DNA from 2 places in the Alteromonas sp. 14N.309.X.WAT.G.H12 genome. Region 2 is predicted to be linked to the other one. Evidence: riboswitches for the same ligand, from Rfam matches in the RefSeq annotation. Region 2 holds a riboswitch; the other holds the start of a gene.
What was found. A riboswitch is a leader RNA that binds a small molecule or an ion and turns the genes downstream of it on or off. The one in region 2 is predicted to bind thiamine pyrophosphate.
Positions count from the first base shown of each region.

Region 1 (7,573 bases), on a different contig from region 2:
GAAGTGTCCGAGTCTATTGATGATTGGCAAACGAATCTGGCGAAAGTGTGGCACGACATTGTGGACGATTTCATTTCCGTTCGTCGGGACGATACCCCCGTCGCCCCCATGATGTCTGCCGAACAACAGTGGCTGTACAAAGAGCAGTTTAAATTGCAAATCATGCAAGCCCAGTCGGCAGCTATTGCGGCCCAAAGCGACCTGTATACCACATCGGTACAAAACGCCGTAGCCTTGTTAAACAGTAAATTCGATACCCAGTCGCCCAGCGTGCAAGGAGCGTTATCCACACTTACCGTGCTTTTAGACGCCAACATTGAAGAAAACCTGCCTGAATCCCTTACCACCACCGCGCCCCTTCAACGGCTAATGGAAAAACGTATAAACGGTGCTTACGGTAACGGTACGGAGGCACTATGAAGCGACTGATTTATGCCATTATTTTAATTCTGGTTATTCTGGCAGCCATGCTCATCGCCCCGCAGGTCGTCGGCGATAAGGGTTATGTTTTAATTTCCATGGGCACGCTGCACATAGAAATGTCGGTGGTCAGTTTAGGCATCACCTTGTTTGTTTCCTTAGTGGTACTTTGGATTGTATGGCGCCTGATTGGCCGCACCCTCGGGCTGTTTAAAGGCTCCCATGCGTGGTTTGGTGGCCGTAGCCGTCGTAAGCGGCAACGTAAATTCTATCGGGGCTTACAAGCCATGGCTGAAGGTGATTTTGAAAGTGCGAAAAAAGCCTTCCAAGACACCACCGATGGCGACTTTGACGGCGTAAACTTCCTAGCGGCAGCGCAAGTAGCCCAAACCTTAGGTGAACACGATCGGGTACGTTGGCTATTAGACAAAGCGGCCGATTTTGACAACGCCAAGGTGGCTGCAACCTTAACCCTGGCGCGACTGGATATTCAGCAAGGCCAGCAACAAGCTGCCTTAGAACGCCTTGACCAACTTGATGAAAAAGCCTCCCGTCATCCTCAGGTCATTCGCGTAAAAGCCCAAGCCATGGGCGAGTTAGGTCAATGGCAGGCATTACAAGAAAGTCTGCCCCAGTGGCGTAAACCGTTAAAAGACGATTACATCACCTGGGCGCAAGCCGTGGCCAAAGGCAAGTTTGCCGAAATCGCCAGCAAGCAAGGGGCGAACGCCCTGCAACAGCATTGGCAGGATTTACCCCGTAAATTACGCAATGATGATGCGTATCGGGCAGCTTACGTGCAACAACTGCTAGAACAAGGCATGCACAAAGAAGCCGAGCTACGGTTAACGGAATGGCAGAAAAAAGGGCCTCACCCTGTGCTGTTACCCATGATGGCAGAGCTTAGCATGCCCAACCCAGACAAAGCCATTGCGGCCTTAGAGCAATGGATAAAGCATGATGACACCAACGCCCAGCTGTACTCTATTTTAGGGCGATTAGCCTATAACGCCGGTGACGATATTCTGGCTGAAAAAGTCCTGCTTAAATCGGTGAAGCTCAACGAGAATCCTAAAGATCTCATGATCCTTGCTCAAATCAGCGAACGCAGACACAACGATGCACAGGCATTGTCGCTGTATAAACGGGGTGCAGCCCTGGAGCATTAAACTTAATGCAGAAAAAAGCCCGCTTTATAGCGGGCTTTTTTTAGAACAATGCAAACTCGATCAGCCAATGAGGTTTACCAATACGGCAATGCTATACGCTAAAACACCGTAGCCAACATACAAGCCCCAGGCGATTTTCTTGCTACCGGTTTCCCCTTTCAGCATGGCGACTGTCGCCACACATTGCAAAGCCACCACGTAAAACAAGACTAATCCTAAGCCTGATGCCACCGTTAGACCGTCGGCCTGAATACGTTCGGCCAACCCAGCCACGTTGTCTTCAGCATCCCCCATGCCAAATAAGGTGCCCAATGCGCCAACAAACACTTCACGGGCCAAAAATGACATTAAAATAGCCACGCCATAACGCCAGTCTAGCCCCATTGGCGCAAAGACAGGTTCAATCCAGTGACCAATTTGCCCCAACCAACTATCTTGTAATGTACTGCCTAGCGGGAAATAACCGAGAACCCAAATACCCATAGACACCATAAAGATAACCGGTGCAGCGCGACGTATAAACTGAATACCACTGTTGAGAACTCGGTTAAACAACGGCTTCCAATGGGGTAAGCGGTAGCTAGGTAACTCCAGAATAAACGGCATGTCTGATTCTTCTAAATCCGGTGGCAAAAAGCGGGTAAGTAACTGACTCACCACCAGCGCCATCACAATGCCGAAAAAGAACAAGCCAAAAAAGGCAGCACCCTGTAAATCGAAAATACCTAAGAAGGTGCCATCCCGGGGAATTAACACCGCCACCAGCAAGGCATAAACAGGCAAACGGGCAGAACATGACATCAAAGGTATGGTCATCATGGTAATTAAGCGTTTGCGCGGAGACTCAATGGTACGCGCGGCCATAATGGCCGGAATTGCACAGGCATGCCCCGATAAATAGGGAATAAAGCTACGGCCAGATAATCCAAAGAAACTTAACGGCCTATGGCACACCAACGCCGCCCGCGCCAAATAGCCACTGTCTTCCAGCAAACCAATAACAAAAGTCAGCACCATGATTTGCGGCACAAATACCAGAAACGAACCGAACCCACCGAAAATAGCGTCGTTTAGAAAATCAGAGAGGATCCCGTCTGGAAACAGGGATGTGACCATGACGGCAAGTTCGCCAATACCATTTTCCACGCCGTCCATTAAGGGTGTGGCCAAGGTAAATACGCTTTGAAACAGCACAAACATCATGGCAAGAAAGATAATCGACCCCATCACACTGTTTAGCATGAAGCGATCCATTTTATTCTGGTTGGTCAGCACAATGTCGGTGTGAATGCCATAGGAAGATGCCAATTCACGACTGCGCGCCGAGGCTTTTTGGTGTGGCTTTAACGTACGCGTAGGTACGCTGGATTCGGGCGATGCCGCCACAGACAACATGGCTTGTTTAAACTCATGCAAACCATCAAGCGAACGGGCAGACAATGCCAAAACCTGGCTACCCAGTGCATTCGACAAGGCCTCGGTGTCGATATCCTCACCGATACGCCGTAATTCATCGATAAAGTTTAAAGCAAAGATCATGGCCTTGTTGTGCTCTTTGGCCAACTGCTGAACTTGCAGTCCCAGCACCAAACTGCGTTCTAAACGCGTGGCATCCAACAAACAAACCACCAAGGCGGTGTTGTCATCGGCAATGGCGGAGGTAATTTCCTTTATAGCGATTTCTTCGTCTCGGCTTAACCCATTTAACGTGTAGGTACCGGGTAAATCCACAAGGTTATAATCCTCGCAGCGACCGTGTTTAACTTCTACCGTCACACCGGGGTAATTAGCGACTTTTTGGCGCATCCCTGTGAGCTGATTAAATAATAAGGTTTTGCCTGTGTTGGGTTTCCCCACCATTAGAATACGTTGCATATAAGAAGACTTTCCTGTTACTGCTAAAGCAAGGCTTACTTAGTGACGAGCATGCACATGAATGTGTTGCGCCAACTCTTTTTCCACAGCAAATACGCTGCCGCCGAGTTGAATGATAATTGGACCGCCCCAAGGTCCTTTGCGCAAGCAGAAAACTTCCTGCGCGGTTTCTAACCCCATTTCAGCCAATCTAGCTGTAACTTTTTCGTGAAGATCAGGAGTCAGGGATGCAACGGTAGCCCGTTGCTGAGCTGGCAATTCCCAAAGTGTCATAATTTTTCTCTTTACTGCGCCGAAGGGTTGGGCGCAGAAGTTTTACGCCATACGCCATGAAATAGCAATAATTTTCATTCAGGTTATCAAAACCTGACCACCTACACCAGACACTCACCGACTAAGTTGCCGAAGATTCAGACTAACAACCTATTTTTTGTCTACAAACAAGGCTTGTCATGACCGGTCAACTACGCTTATAGTAAACACAGAACTTGTCGGAGTGCTTCGTCTTCCAGTTGGAAGCAAGCTGAGACCGTTAGAACGGGATCCGTAGAACCTGATCAGGCTAATACCTGCGAAGGGAACAAGAACGCAACACAGCTTTACACCCAAATCGTCTTCCACATCTGTTTTGGGTTTTCGCCTCATGTGTTGTCCCTTGTATACACTCCTGACAAGCATTTACTCTTTGAACACAAAGGAATTAATGCTATGTCAACACGACGTCAAAAGCGCGAACAAGCGCAACAATTTATCGCCTCATTAAAAGGCCAGGCTTTCCCTAACTCCCGCCGTCATTACGAAACCAACGCAGATGAAACGGTGCAAGTTCCCATGCGCCTCATTGATCAATCGCCCACCCCACTAAGCGACGGTCAATTTGAAACCAACCCGCCGATTCCCGTGTACGATGCTGCCGGTGTATTTGGTGATCCCGATGTTCAGGTAGACGTGACAAAAGGGATCCCTGCAATTCGAAATGCCTGGATCGAAGAAAGAGCAGACACCCGCTCCATCGCCAAGTCCGAATCCAGCTTCACGCAGGTACGGGATGCCGATATCACCACCGAATCCATTCGTTTTCAGGCGAAACCAATTACCCGTAAAGCCAAAGTCGGCCACAACGTTACCCAACTGCATTATGCCCGCAACGGCATTGTTACCCCGGAAATGGAGTTTATTGCCATTCGGGAAAACATGGGCCGAGCAGCCATACAAGACGAGCTTTTGCAGCAGCAACATCCCGGTGAAGATTTTGGTGCCCGCATTCCTGAAGTCATCACCCCAGAGTTTGTGCGCGAAGAAGTGGCCGCAGGACGTGCCATTATTCCAGCCAATATTAACCACCCTGAAGCCGAGCCCATGATCATCGGGCGCAATTTTCTGGTAAAGGTAAATGCGAACATTGGTAATTCGGCGGTGACCTCGTCCATTGAAGAAGAAGTGGAAAAGCTGGTGTGGGCAACACGCTGGGGCGCTGACACCGTGATGGATTTATCCACCGGTCGCAACATTCACGAAACCCGTGAGTGGCTGTTACGAAATAGCCCGGTTCCCATTGGCACCGTGCCCATTTATCAGGCGTTAGAAAAAGTCAACGGCGTTGCCGAAGATCTCGACTGGGCCATATTTCGCGACACACTGATAGAACAAGCCGAACAAGGGGTGGATTACTTTACCATTCATGCTGGTGTACGCTTGCCCTTTGTTCCTATGACAGCAAACAGAGTAACGGGCATTGTCTCCCGTGGCGGCGCAATCATGGCCAAATGGTGTTTGTATCATCACAAAGAAAGCTTCTTGTATGAACACTTCCATGAAATTTGCTTAATTTGCGCCGCCTATGATGTAAGTTTGTCGCTGGGCGACGGCTTGCGCCCGGGCTCCATTGCAGATGCCAATGACGAGGCTCAGTTTGCCGAATTACGCACCTTAGGCGAACTGACCCAAATTGCCTGGCAATACGATGTACAGGTAATGATTGAAGGCCCGGGCCATGTGCCGATGCACCTGATTAAAGAAAATATGGAAGAGCAGCTTCACCATTGCCACGGCGCGCCCTTTTATACCCTTGGCCCACTCACCACCGATATTGCCCCAGGTTATGATCATTTCACCTCAGGTATTGGCGCGGCCATGATTGGCTGGTACGGCTGTGCCATGCTCTGTTATGTAACCCCCAAAGAGCACCTTGGCCTGCCCGACAAAGAAGACGTAAAACAAGGGTTAATTACCTATAAAATTGCTGCCCACGCCGCTGATTTAGCCAAAGGACACCCGGGCGCACAAATTCGTGATAACGCCATGTCTAAAGCCCGGTTTGAATTTAGATGGGAAGATCAGTTTAACCTGGCGTTAGATCCCTACACCGCCCGCAGCTATCATGACGAAACCCTGCCCCAAGCCGCTAACAAGGTGGCCCATTTTTGTTCCATGTGCGGGCCCAAATTCTGCTCCATGAAGATATCCCAGGAAGTGCGGGATCAAGCCAATGCCAAAGCACAGGCAGAAGGGATGGAGGAAATGGCAGAAAAATTCTCTGCTCAAGGAAACCAACTGTATGTTGATGCCGCCAAAGCCGGAGCCTAAGCAATGAAAACGGTTCTTTTAATTGGTGGCATCGACAGTAGCGGTGGCGCGGGGCTGGCACAAGATGTTCGGGCCAATTGCGATGGCCAGTTACACACAGTCACCGTTTGTACCCTGGTATCGGCGCAATCTCATACCACCACAAATGGCGTGGTCGCGGTACCCAGTGACCTGCTTGAGCAACAACTGATCTGTGCTTTTTCTCCTCCTGGCCCTCAGGCGATAAAAATTGGGGCGTTAGCCAACGATGAACAAGGGGCAATAGTTACACGTTACTTACGGGACAACCCCGCTATACCGGTAGTGTGGGATCCAATCCAAAGCTCCAGCAGTGGCGGCGTACTTGGGGCCTTGTCCTTCGACAGTATTTGCTCCTTGTTGCCACATATCACCCTGCTTACGCCTAACTTAGACGAGCTAAAAGGGCTTACCGGCCTGCCCGTAAATACCGACAAACAGCAGTGGCAAGCAGCGCATAATTTAATGGGGTTTGGCTGTCAACACGTACTGGTGAAAGGCGGTCATCGTCATGGCAGTAACGAGATGTTCGATATCCTCTATCAACATGAAACCTGCTGGCACTACAAGCATAAACATCGCCAGCCGTTTTCGTTACGGGGCTCGGGCTGTTTACTGGCAAGCGCCATTGCCGATGCATTAGCCCGCAACTATCCAGTGGAAGATGCGGTGTGTATAGCCGAAGCTAAAATCGCCGGAGCATACCGCTTGGCCCATCAGGTAGATGATCAAAAAGCGGTGACAAGCTATGTGCCCTGCCCGCCAGCACTGGATGACTTTCCCGCCGTTTACCGGGGCTTTTTTGCTACGAAACCGGCGGTCACCTTTGCCCCCTTACATCATAAATCGCCGGGGTTATACCCGGTGGTACACAGCATTGAGTGGTTAGCTCGTTTATTGCCTTTGGGCATTCGCATTATTCAGTTACGGATTAAAGCCAGCGCGGCAAGTCACACAGCCCAGTTAAGCAAAACCATTAAGCAGGCAGTGGCACTGTGCGCCCGCTACAGCACCCAATTGTTTATTAATGATCACTGGCAATTGGCTATGGAACACGGTGCCTATGGCGTGCATCTTGGACAGGAAGATTTATCCAAAGCCAATACTGAGCACATTGCCCAAGCGGGGTTACGACTTGGCGTATCGACCCATGGTTACGCCGAATTATGCCGCGCCATAGCGTTGAAACCCTCATACATTGCCTTAGGTCACGTTTACCCTACCCGTACTAAAAAAATGCCGTCATCACCCCAGGGGCCAGCGCGACTTAAAGCCTATGCGGCCTTGTGTGGCGATATTCCTACTGTCGCCATAGGCGGCATAAACAGTGACAACTTAGATGAAGTGCTGGCGTGCAACGTTAATAGCGTAGCGGTGGTAACAGCCATTACCGAAAGTGCTAACCCCGAAGCCACTGCGCTGATGCTACAAAAAAGGATCAACCATGCTACGAGCTGATGAATATTCCCGGTATAGCCGCCATTTGCTGCTGGAAAACATGGACG
Region 1 covers NZ_JBAHZB010000002.1:46,946-54,518, forward strand. The annotation lists gene V5298_RS01650 (uroporphyrinogen-III C-methyltransferase) at 1-420, shown strand, start outside; gene V5298_RS01655 (heme biosynthesis HemY N-terminal domain-containing protein) at 417-1,589, shown strand; gene feoB (ferrous iron transporter B) at 1,650-3,464, opposite strand; gene V5298_RS01665 (FeoA family protein) at 3,504-3,737, opposite strand; TPP riboswitch at 3,947-4,061, shown strand; gene thiC (phosphomethylpyrimidine synthase ThiC) at 4,173-6,050, shown strand; gene thiE (thiamine phosphate synthase) at 6,054-7,526, shown strand; gene V5298_RS01680 (HesA/MoeB/ThiF family protein) at 7,513-7,573, shown strand, end outside.
Region 1: another riboswitch for thiamine pyrophosphate. It lies ahead of thiC (phosphomethylpyrimidine synthase ThiC); the one in region 2 lies ahead of V5298_RS17895 (TonB-dependent receptor).

Region 2 (7,573 bases):
CACCTTGCCCACCGAGACAGTGATAGCGGTGAGCGTAACTCATCAATGATAAGCATAGGATCCATGATCCTGTTCTCTCCATTGTCTAAGCCAAGTCATATAGCCATAAACCGCAAATACCACATAACCTAAAAACAGGCAGGCGGAAAGGGTTAAACCGCTTTGGGCATAAAGATACGAAGAGGCCAGGTTGATCACACACCAGTACAACCAATTTTGCAGCACCTTGTGCGCCACCATAAAGGTGGTTACCACACTGAGCACTTGTATGCAGGCATCTAGCTGCAAATACGTACTGTTAAATTGGCCTTCTGCCCATAACGACAAGCCCCAGCCCACCAACAATGAAGCCGGAATAATCAATAGATGAAAAAACCACGGCCACGACTGTACATGGTTTGCAGCATCGGATTGTTTATTCCATTGATAGTAGCCATAGCCTGCCATCACCATATAGTACAGATTTAGCGCCGATTGAAACGGAAGGGTTACCTGCCAAAACAACCAGGTATAAATGGCAGTACTAATGAAGGCGCACAGCCAGCACCAACGATTTTGCTTAGCAGCAAGCCAGACATAAGCCAGAGCCAGAATAACGGCACACCATTCAGCCAAACTGGTGTCGGTAATCTGGCTCCAAAACGACTGAATCTCAGTCATCGTTGGCTTTTCGCTCTTGCATAGCATCGAAATTTAAGAATTTCGCCACAAAGATAGCCTGCCCCACTTCTTCATGTGTACGTTGCATTTCTTTACCCAGTATGGTCATCACCTCGCCATAATCGCCGGTGACCTGTGTACTGGTGGAGCAGGTTGTCACAGACAGCGCTGGATAGCTGTTTAACCGTTCAATAAACTGCGCAATAGGCGGAATATAGGCATTAACTAACGGGTACAGTGAAAGTTCGACCATCACTTGCATAATAAGACTCCTTAAAATTGAAAACGGGTTGTTATCCCAAACTGGCGACCATCACCAAGTTGGTAATAAGGTTCATCAAAAGCATACGCGTCTCTTGGATCATTACTGAATCCGCCAAAGCCTCGGGTATAATAGGTTTTGTCGAACATATTTTTCACCCACAATGAGGTACGCCAATCGCCTGCCACCCAACTCACATCGGTATTAAATAAAGTGGTTGCCGGTGATGTCACATCATGACCATCTGAGAACCGGTACTCATCTTTAAAATCCATATCAAATTGCCACACCAAATGTTCAGTAATCCACCATTCGCTAAAGAGGTTTGCGGTGTAGCGCGGCGCTTGTGCTTGCTGCTGCTTTTCAACCCAACTCCCGTCAGCGGTTTCATAACCTTCAAAGGTTGCGTTTAAGTAACCTAGGCTACCATTGAGTGTCCATACCTCATTCACCTGCCACGTCAGTTCTAACTCGGCGCCTTTGTTCGTGCCCACATCGGCATTGGCAATAATATCCACAAAGGTGGCCGAACCATCTTCACGGGTTTGTACATCAAAATCGCTAATCTGGGTATTTTCCCGATCCATATAAAAAATTGCCGCCCGTGCGATGAGATCTGGCGTAAAGACATGGCCTTTAAAGCCAATTTCATAATTGATGTTATATTCGGCGTCATAAAAGCGACTAGACTCACTGACGTCCTCGTCATAATTGATCCCGGCGCCCTTGTAACCCCGAGAAATACTGGCGTATAAGAAGCGCTCCCCGAACTGATAAGAAAGGGATAATTTGCCGCCCACCATGGTGGCATCATCATCAAAAATGACACTGGCGTTATCCTGATAATCGTAAGCGTAATTCTCTACACGCAACCCACTAGTGAGTATCAGGTTGTCGCTAAGATGGGTATCCAGTTGACCATAGATTGCCGTCGTCGTAGGTTTAAACTCGCTGATAAAATCGCCATCATTGTAGGTATATTCCCGCAATAAATCCTGTTCACTGTGACTATATCGCGCGCCCACCACCCAATCAGTGGAATCATTAAAAAGGCGTTGGTTATCACTGGAAGTGAATCTTAGTTCCGCAGTTTGCTGATCCACCCCGCGATAATACCCATCAAAAGAGGTATAACCTAAGGGATGAAAGCCCGTATAGGTCCAATCTTCATCATAACCGTACTCAAGATTATGACTGGCGTAGGTTAAAATCACTTCCACAAGCCCAGCGCTCGTTTGGTGATATAAGTGACCACTTACTGCGTGGGTAAGTTGGCGATCAAAACCGGGCTCATCAGACAAGGTGTGGCGGTTGTTATCCAACGAAAAGGCATCATAACCATTATCAATGTCATACCACCGATAGTTAACCGCCAGCACCGTATCCTCAGAAGCGTCCCAGTTTAAGGCTAAATGGAAGGCATCTTCATTAATATCATTGGTATCATCCCGCTCTAAGTAGTCATTCTCCATAAAGCCGTCGCTGCTATTATGGACAACGGCAGCGCGGTAGCCGAGGGTGTCGGTGAGCATGCCTCCGTGAGCCCCTTCAACGCGGAACAAGGATGTGTTCCCCGCCGTCATAGATATGTGGCTATCGGTGTTATCCCCTGTAGGCTGGCTGACAAGTTTAACGGCCCCGGCCAGTGCACCGGTGCCGAAAATAGTGGCTTGAGGTCCCCGGTAAATTTCAACTTGCTGGATATCAAACAGTATGCCGGCGGCAGCCAGCCCAGAGAAATCAAAATCATCAACCAGGAAGCTCACCGAGGGATTGATGGGTTCGGCAAATTGACTGCGTTCACCAATACCACGGATTTGGACAAATCGTCCTCTTGAGGCGCCGGTGGCAAAATTCACATTCGGGGCAACATTTAACATGCCATCGATATGATTGGTCTGCCGACTATCTATACGCTGAACGTCGATAACCGATGCGCTAGCACTCAGTTGGGCAAGGGTTGTTTGGCGAAAATCACCAGATACAGTGATATGTTCAATATCTGTTTGGCTTTCTGCAAATGCAGGAGACGCCAACAGTGCGAGAGTGAGTATGCGTGTGTTCATTTAGGATCTCTTTACGTGTAAAAAAGATCCGGCTTTACGGAAGGTATTGAGGCTAAATTATAGATTTACCATCCCTACGCCGGCATTATCCGGATCAGGTTAAAGGGTTCCCATGTTAGGATCTCAGCCGCTTTTCGCGGCACCCCTTGGCCTATTTGTTGTTATCGTCTCTTTGTTTGATAACAACGCACGGCAGTCTACCAACTCTTATGATTGAGTCAAGTTGAAGACTACCGCAGGGAGGATAAAAAAGCCCGCAGTGTGACGTGGCGGGCAATGTGGGCTAAAAAGCCCTATTTTTGGCGTCTAGCGCGCCATCCCATAAACCCTATTCCAAGAAGTATGAGTGACATGGCGGTAGGTTCACTAACTTCTGAAATAGAGGCATTCCGAAAGCGAACAGTCATATCGTTACAACCTGCTGACGCATCGCAATCGTTAATAAAAACGATATCGGTAATAAGGCCGGATAGGTAGTCATCTAAAGTAATGGAAAACGATGCCCACTGAGGTTCAGAGGTGTAAGTGAAATCATCAAGACCAAAATTTTGTGTACCGGCTAATGCAAAGGTGCGAGAGGCATCATAGTTTTGCTCGCCGCCTGAAAAATCCGCCAGCCAAATACCGGCAATTTCAGAGTAGGCGGCAGGATCGTCGTTGGAAGCTTTCATACGAAATTCAAAAGACAATTGGTAACTGCTATTGGCGTTGTCCAAATCCAGGCTTTGAATACCAAAGGCATCGTCAAGATTCAGCGTATACCACGCATTTTCTTGCAGACTTAATACACTTCCAGCATTATTCCAAGTGTAATAATTACCATCACTTTGCTGGTGTGCCGTTAGCGATTGATTTTCAAAATCAATCTCATAGGTATTAATAATATCGGCTTGCGCGGTAAATGCGCAGAATGTAGCCAGCAAAGTTGCAGCTTTCATGCTAAATTTCATAGGAGTTCCTTGAGCAGTGTTTGTCTTTCAATCATCAACAACATGCACTGCAACCCGGCGGTCTTAATGGCGGTGCTAAGATCCGTGGCTTTCCGTCCCTGCCTCACGACAGGTTTGGCGTTTACGCTCTCTTGAAGGTGACGTTTTTCAAGATTGTCGTTACAGGGGAAATGATAAGATGTGAGCATCTGGGTTAACAGGACACTTATGGGCTTTCTTTGCTACAGATCTGTCCATTCAAGGAACACATAGCGCCCTGTAATCGCATTTTTCTTATATGCGTACAGTGCGAATGGAACTCACGTGGATAAACAGGAGAACATGTGCAGTATCAAGGATTATTCTGGTCGGCTATCATACGTGCTTTATTAAGTCTTCGCCGCGATCTCAGCATTAACGATGATAGAGACATCACCATACTCGACAATGTCGCGGCGTTAGAGTCTGGCAATCTGCCCGAAGACACATTAGCCAACGTCATTAAGGCCTTATGCCCGATAAATCATCGTCAGCAACTTAGCCGATCCTTAATTGGTTATTTCGATTTTAATAAAATGAGCAACCTTGTGGTACTGCTCACCGCCAGCAAGCACATTGATGACGCCTTGTGCGTAATGGGAAAACAATACCGTCACTTACTGGGTTCAGCTGCCGATCTAACCATCACTCGGGACAACGACACCACATCCCTTGTATTCAACGTTGGTAAGCACGCCATACTCACTGATATGCGTTGCTATTTTCTGCTCGCTCTTTTTAGGCACCTCGCCGGTAGGAAATTTGATTTTCAGTCCATTAGCCTGCCCTTGAATAATGAAGATCCCTTATTGGCGTCACTAACCAAAGCGACCATAAAACCCAGTTCAAAGCAGGTCACCCTTACCTTTGAGAGTAAATGGCTTACCCATCCATCATTTTTCTATTCTCAATCGATACAAAAAATGTTGAGCAGTACCTTAGAGGAAAAAGATGACGTCCCACTTAAGCAACAAATAAAAGCGGTGTTTCAGCAGGCCGCCAGCCCTGCCCGGATCCGTACAGAATGGGTTGCCAGCCAACTTGGACAGACAGAATCGGCATTGCGCCGTCAGTTGCGCCAGGAATCCATTTCTTTTAGCGCATTACTCAAAGAATTTATACATGATCAATCCTGTCACTTACTGCTAAGTGGCGTCAAAACCGATGATGCAGCCGACCAATTGGGGTTTGCCGACAGACGCTCCTTTGAGCGCAGTTTTAAAGAACATACGGGTATTAGCGCCGGTCAACTAAGGCAAATAGGAAGTCGACTACGTTTTCAAAAAGGTAATGGCAACCTTCTCGGCGTGGTCGAAAACTTACCGCCTCTGCCCAACTCTATTCAGCGTTTGCTCAACATGGACGAAGACGAAATGACCCTGCCAAAGGTGGTATCGCTGATTGAACGGGATCCTATTTTTCAGGCGCACATTATGAGCAAGGCTAGCCGAGCGATTTACGGTACGCCACCTAAAAGCCTTGAGCAAGCCATTGGACGGAATCTTGGTCTGGGGAATATACGCCATCTTGCGGTTATTTTTGCCGCCCAGCAGCTGCTCACATCCCAATGCCGGTTTACCCAAATAAGTCAGTTAACCGACAGCATGTTATTAAGTAGCGAGCTATTTAACGCCCTGTTTGGTTTTAATAAATTAACAGAAGACGAGGGAGAACAAATCAAGCAGCTTTTATTGTTTGGAACCCTTTCGTTATTTCTTATCTTCCACGATGAATGTTTATTTGCCGATGGTGCCCTGACCAATTGGGAAGCATCCGAATCCTTTGCTGATTTTGTTGAACGCATTAACGAGAACTACGGTATTTGTTTATACGGAGCCACGTCTTTAATGCTACTTAGGTGGGGCTTTCACAGCGCGATTAATCAACAACTTTGGAAGCTATGCAACCCAGAGGCAAGCGCCGATCTACAAAATTTGCCGGAACAAATACGCTTCTGTCATAACATTGCCTTTTCCACACTGATGAAAAAGGCCTCTCCCTTAACCCTAGCATCTGAGGTTGAATTAACTGCAGAACAGACAAAGGGGCTTGCCGTTGTCATTAGTAAATGGGAAACCTCAGCCCCGTAAGGTTTCTCGGCCCACTTTCACCCTAAGGTTGATTACAAATTTAAGTTCTGAATCTCTTTTTCTGTTTGCGTTTTTAACCCTTCTAAGGTTTTCCCATGAGGTGTAGGCTTACGTGTTTTAGGATCCAGGGCAACAAACACAATGTCATCAGCCAGACAAATGGTTTTCTTTGTGGCTTTATTGCGCACCAGGCAAGATACGGTGATAGATGTAATGCCCACAGATTTGGTTTCTAGTCCAAATTCAACGATATCACCCTGTAAAGCGGGAGATTCGAAGGTGATTTCACCAATGTGTTTTGTGACCAAACAGTTGGTTTCTAACTGGCAGGTAACAAAAATGGCAGCTTCTTCATCGATCCATTCCATGGCTCGACCACCAAAGAGTGAGTTGGCATAATTTAAATCACTGGGCATAACAAGACGGCGAGACAAAAAGCGCATTAAAAACCTCGTAAACTAACGTAAAATGAAAACCGAGAGTATATCAAATTTCTAGTAAGGATGAGTTTGAAAACATTGATAAATTGGTTACTCATACCACTTTTTCAGCGACAAAATTGTGCCTATCATCGACAAAGTCTATTTATTGCCGGTGAAAAAGCCTGGGCGCTGGAAAAAGCGGTATCCCTTGTTGACGCTTTACCCAGTCACCTGAGCACTTGCTGGTTAGGTGAACAGACCAATATAGCCACAACGGTAAGTTACAACTTCTCGCGATACAAAGAGATCCTTGGCCGTGAATATGACATTGTTTTTCTCAGTTACCTAGATGGGTTTCGTCCTAGTATTTTTACCGCTGTCGCTGGAACGGTGAAAGCCGGAGGCACCCTTGTTGTATTATGTCCCTCACTGGAAACTTGGCCGACCCATGCATCAGTTACAAGCCCTTACTTCTTAAGCTATGGGTATGCGTTAACCCAAAGCACCTTTATCAGCAATTTTGTAAGTACGTTAGTCAGTCAGCAGGCCTGTGGCATAGTCACTGACCAAAGCGGTTACCTTCCTTCTCATAAAATTGCCAATCCGCGCCCCAAAAGCAGCCTCCCCTTTTCCACACCGGATCAACTTAATGCCTATGAAACGCTGATAAAACACTATCAAGCTGGAACACCGGCGATAGCCTTATTAGCCAAACGCGGGCGGGGAAAATCAACGTTGGCAGGCTTAGTCGCCGCCGACTTCATAAATAAAAATTTGAAGGTAGCCATAACCAGCTATACCAAACATTCCGCTGATACGCTAATGGCCACTGTGAATTCAGTGAGGCCTCCCCAGTCCAAAGACGGCCATCCATTACTCACATGGTATGCGTTTGACAATCCGGCACTTTTTAATGATGACATTGATGTACTTTTTATTGAAGAGGCCGCGTCCCTACCTATCCCAGTAACGCTTAAGCTGATTCATCACGCACCTTTTACACTGTTGCTTTCCACTACAGACGGTTATGAAGGTTCAGGACAAGGATTTCGCTATCGGGTGATTAAAGGCTATGACATCCCCACGATTACGATGACCCAGCCGA
Region 2 covers NZ_JBAHZB010000115.1:2,749-10,321, reverse strand. The annotation lists partial or broken gene V5298_RS17910 (hypothetical protein) at 1-65, opposite strand, end outside; gene pnuC (nicotinamide riboside transporter PnuC) at 43-660, opposite strand; gene V5298_RS17900 (hypothetical protein) at 653-922, opposite strand; gene V5298_RS17895 (TonB-dependent receptor) at 934-2,988, opposite strand; TPP riboswitch at 3,043-3,145, opposite strand; gene V5298_RS17890 (PEP-CTERM sorting domain-containing protein) at 3,282-3,938, opposite strand; cyclic di-GMP riboswitch class I at 3,984-4,067, opposite strand; gene V5298_RS17885 (helix-turn-helix domain-containing protein) at 4,262-6,046, shown strand; gene V5298_RS17880 (acyl-CoA thioesterase) at 6,079-6,489, opposite strand; gene V5298_RS17875 (GNAT family N-acetyltransferase) at 6,556-7,573, shown strand, end outside.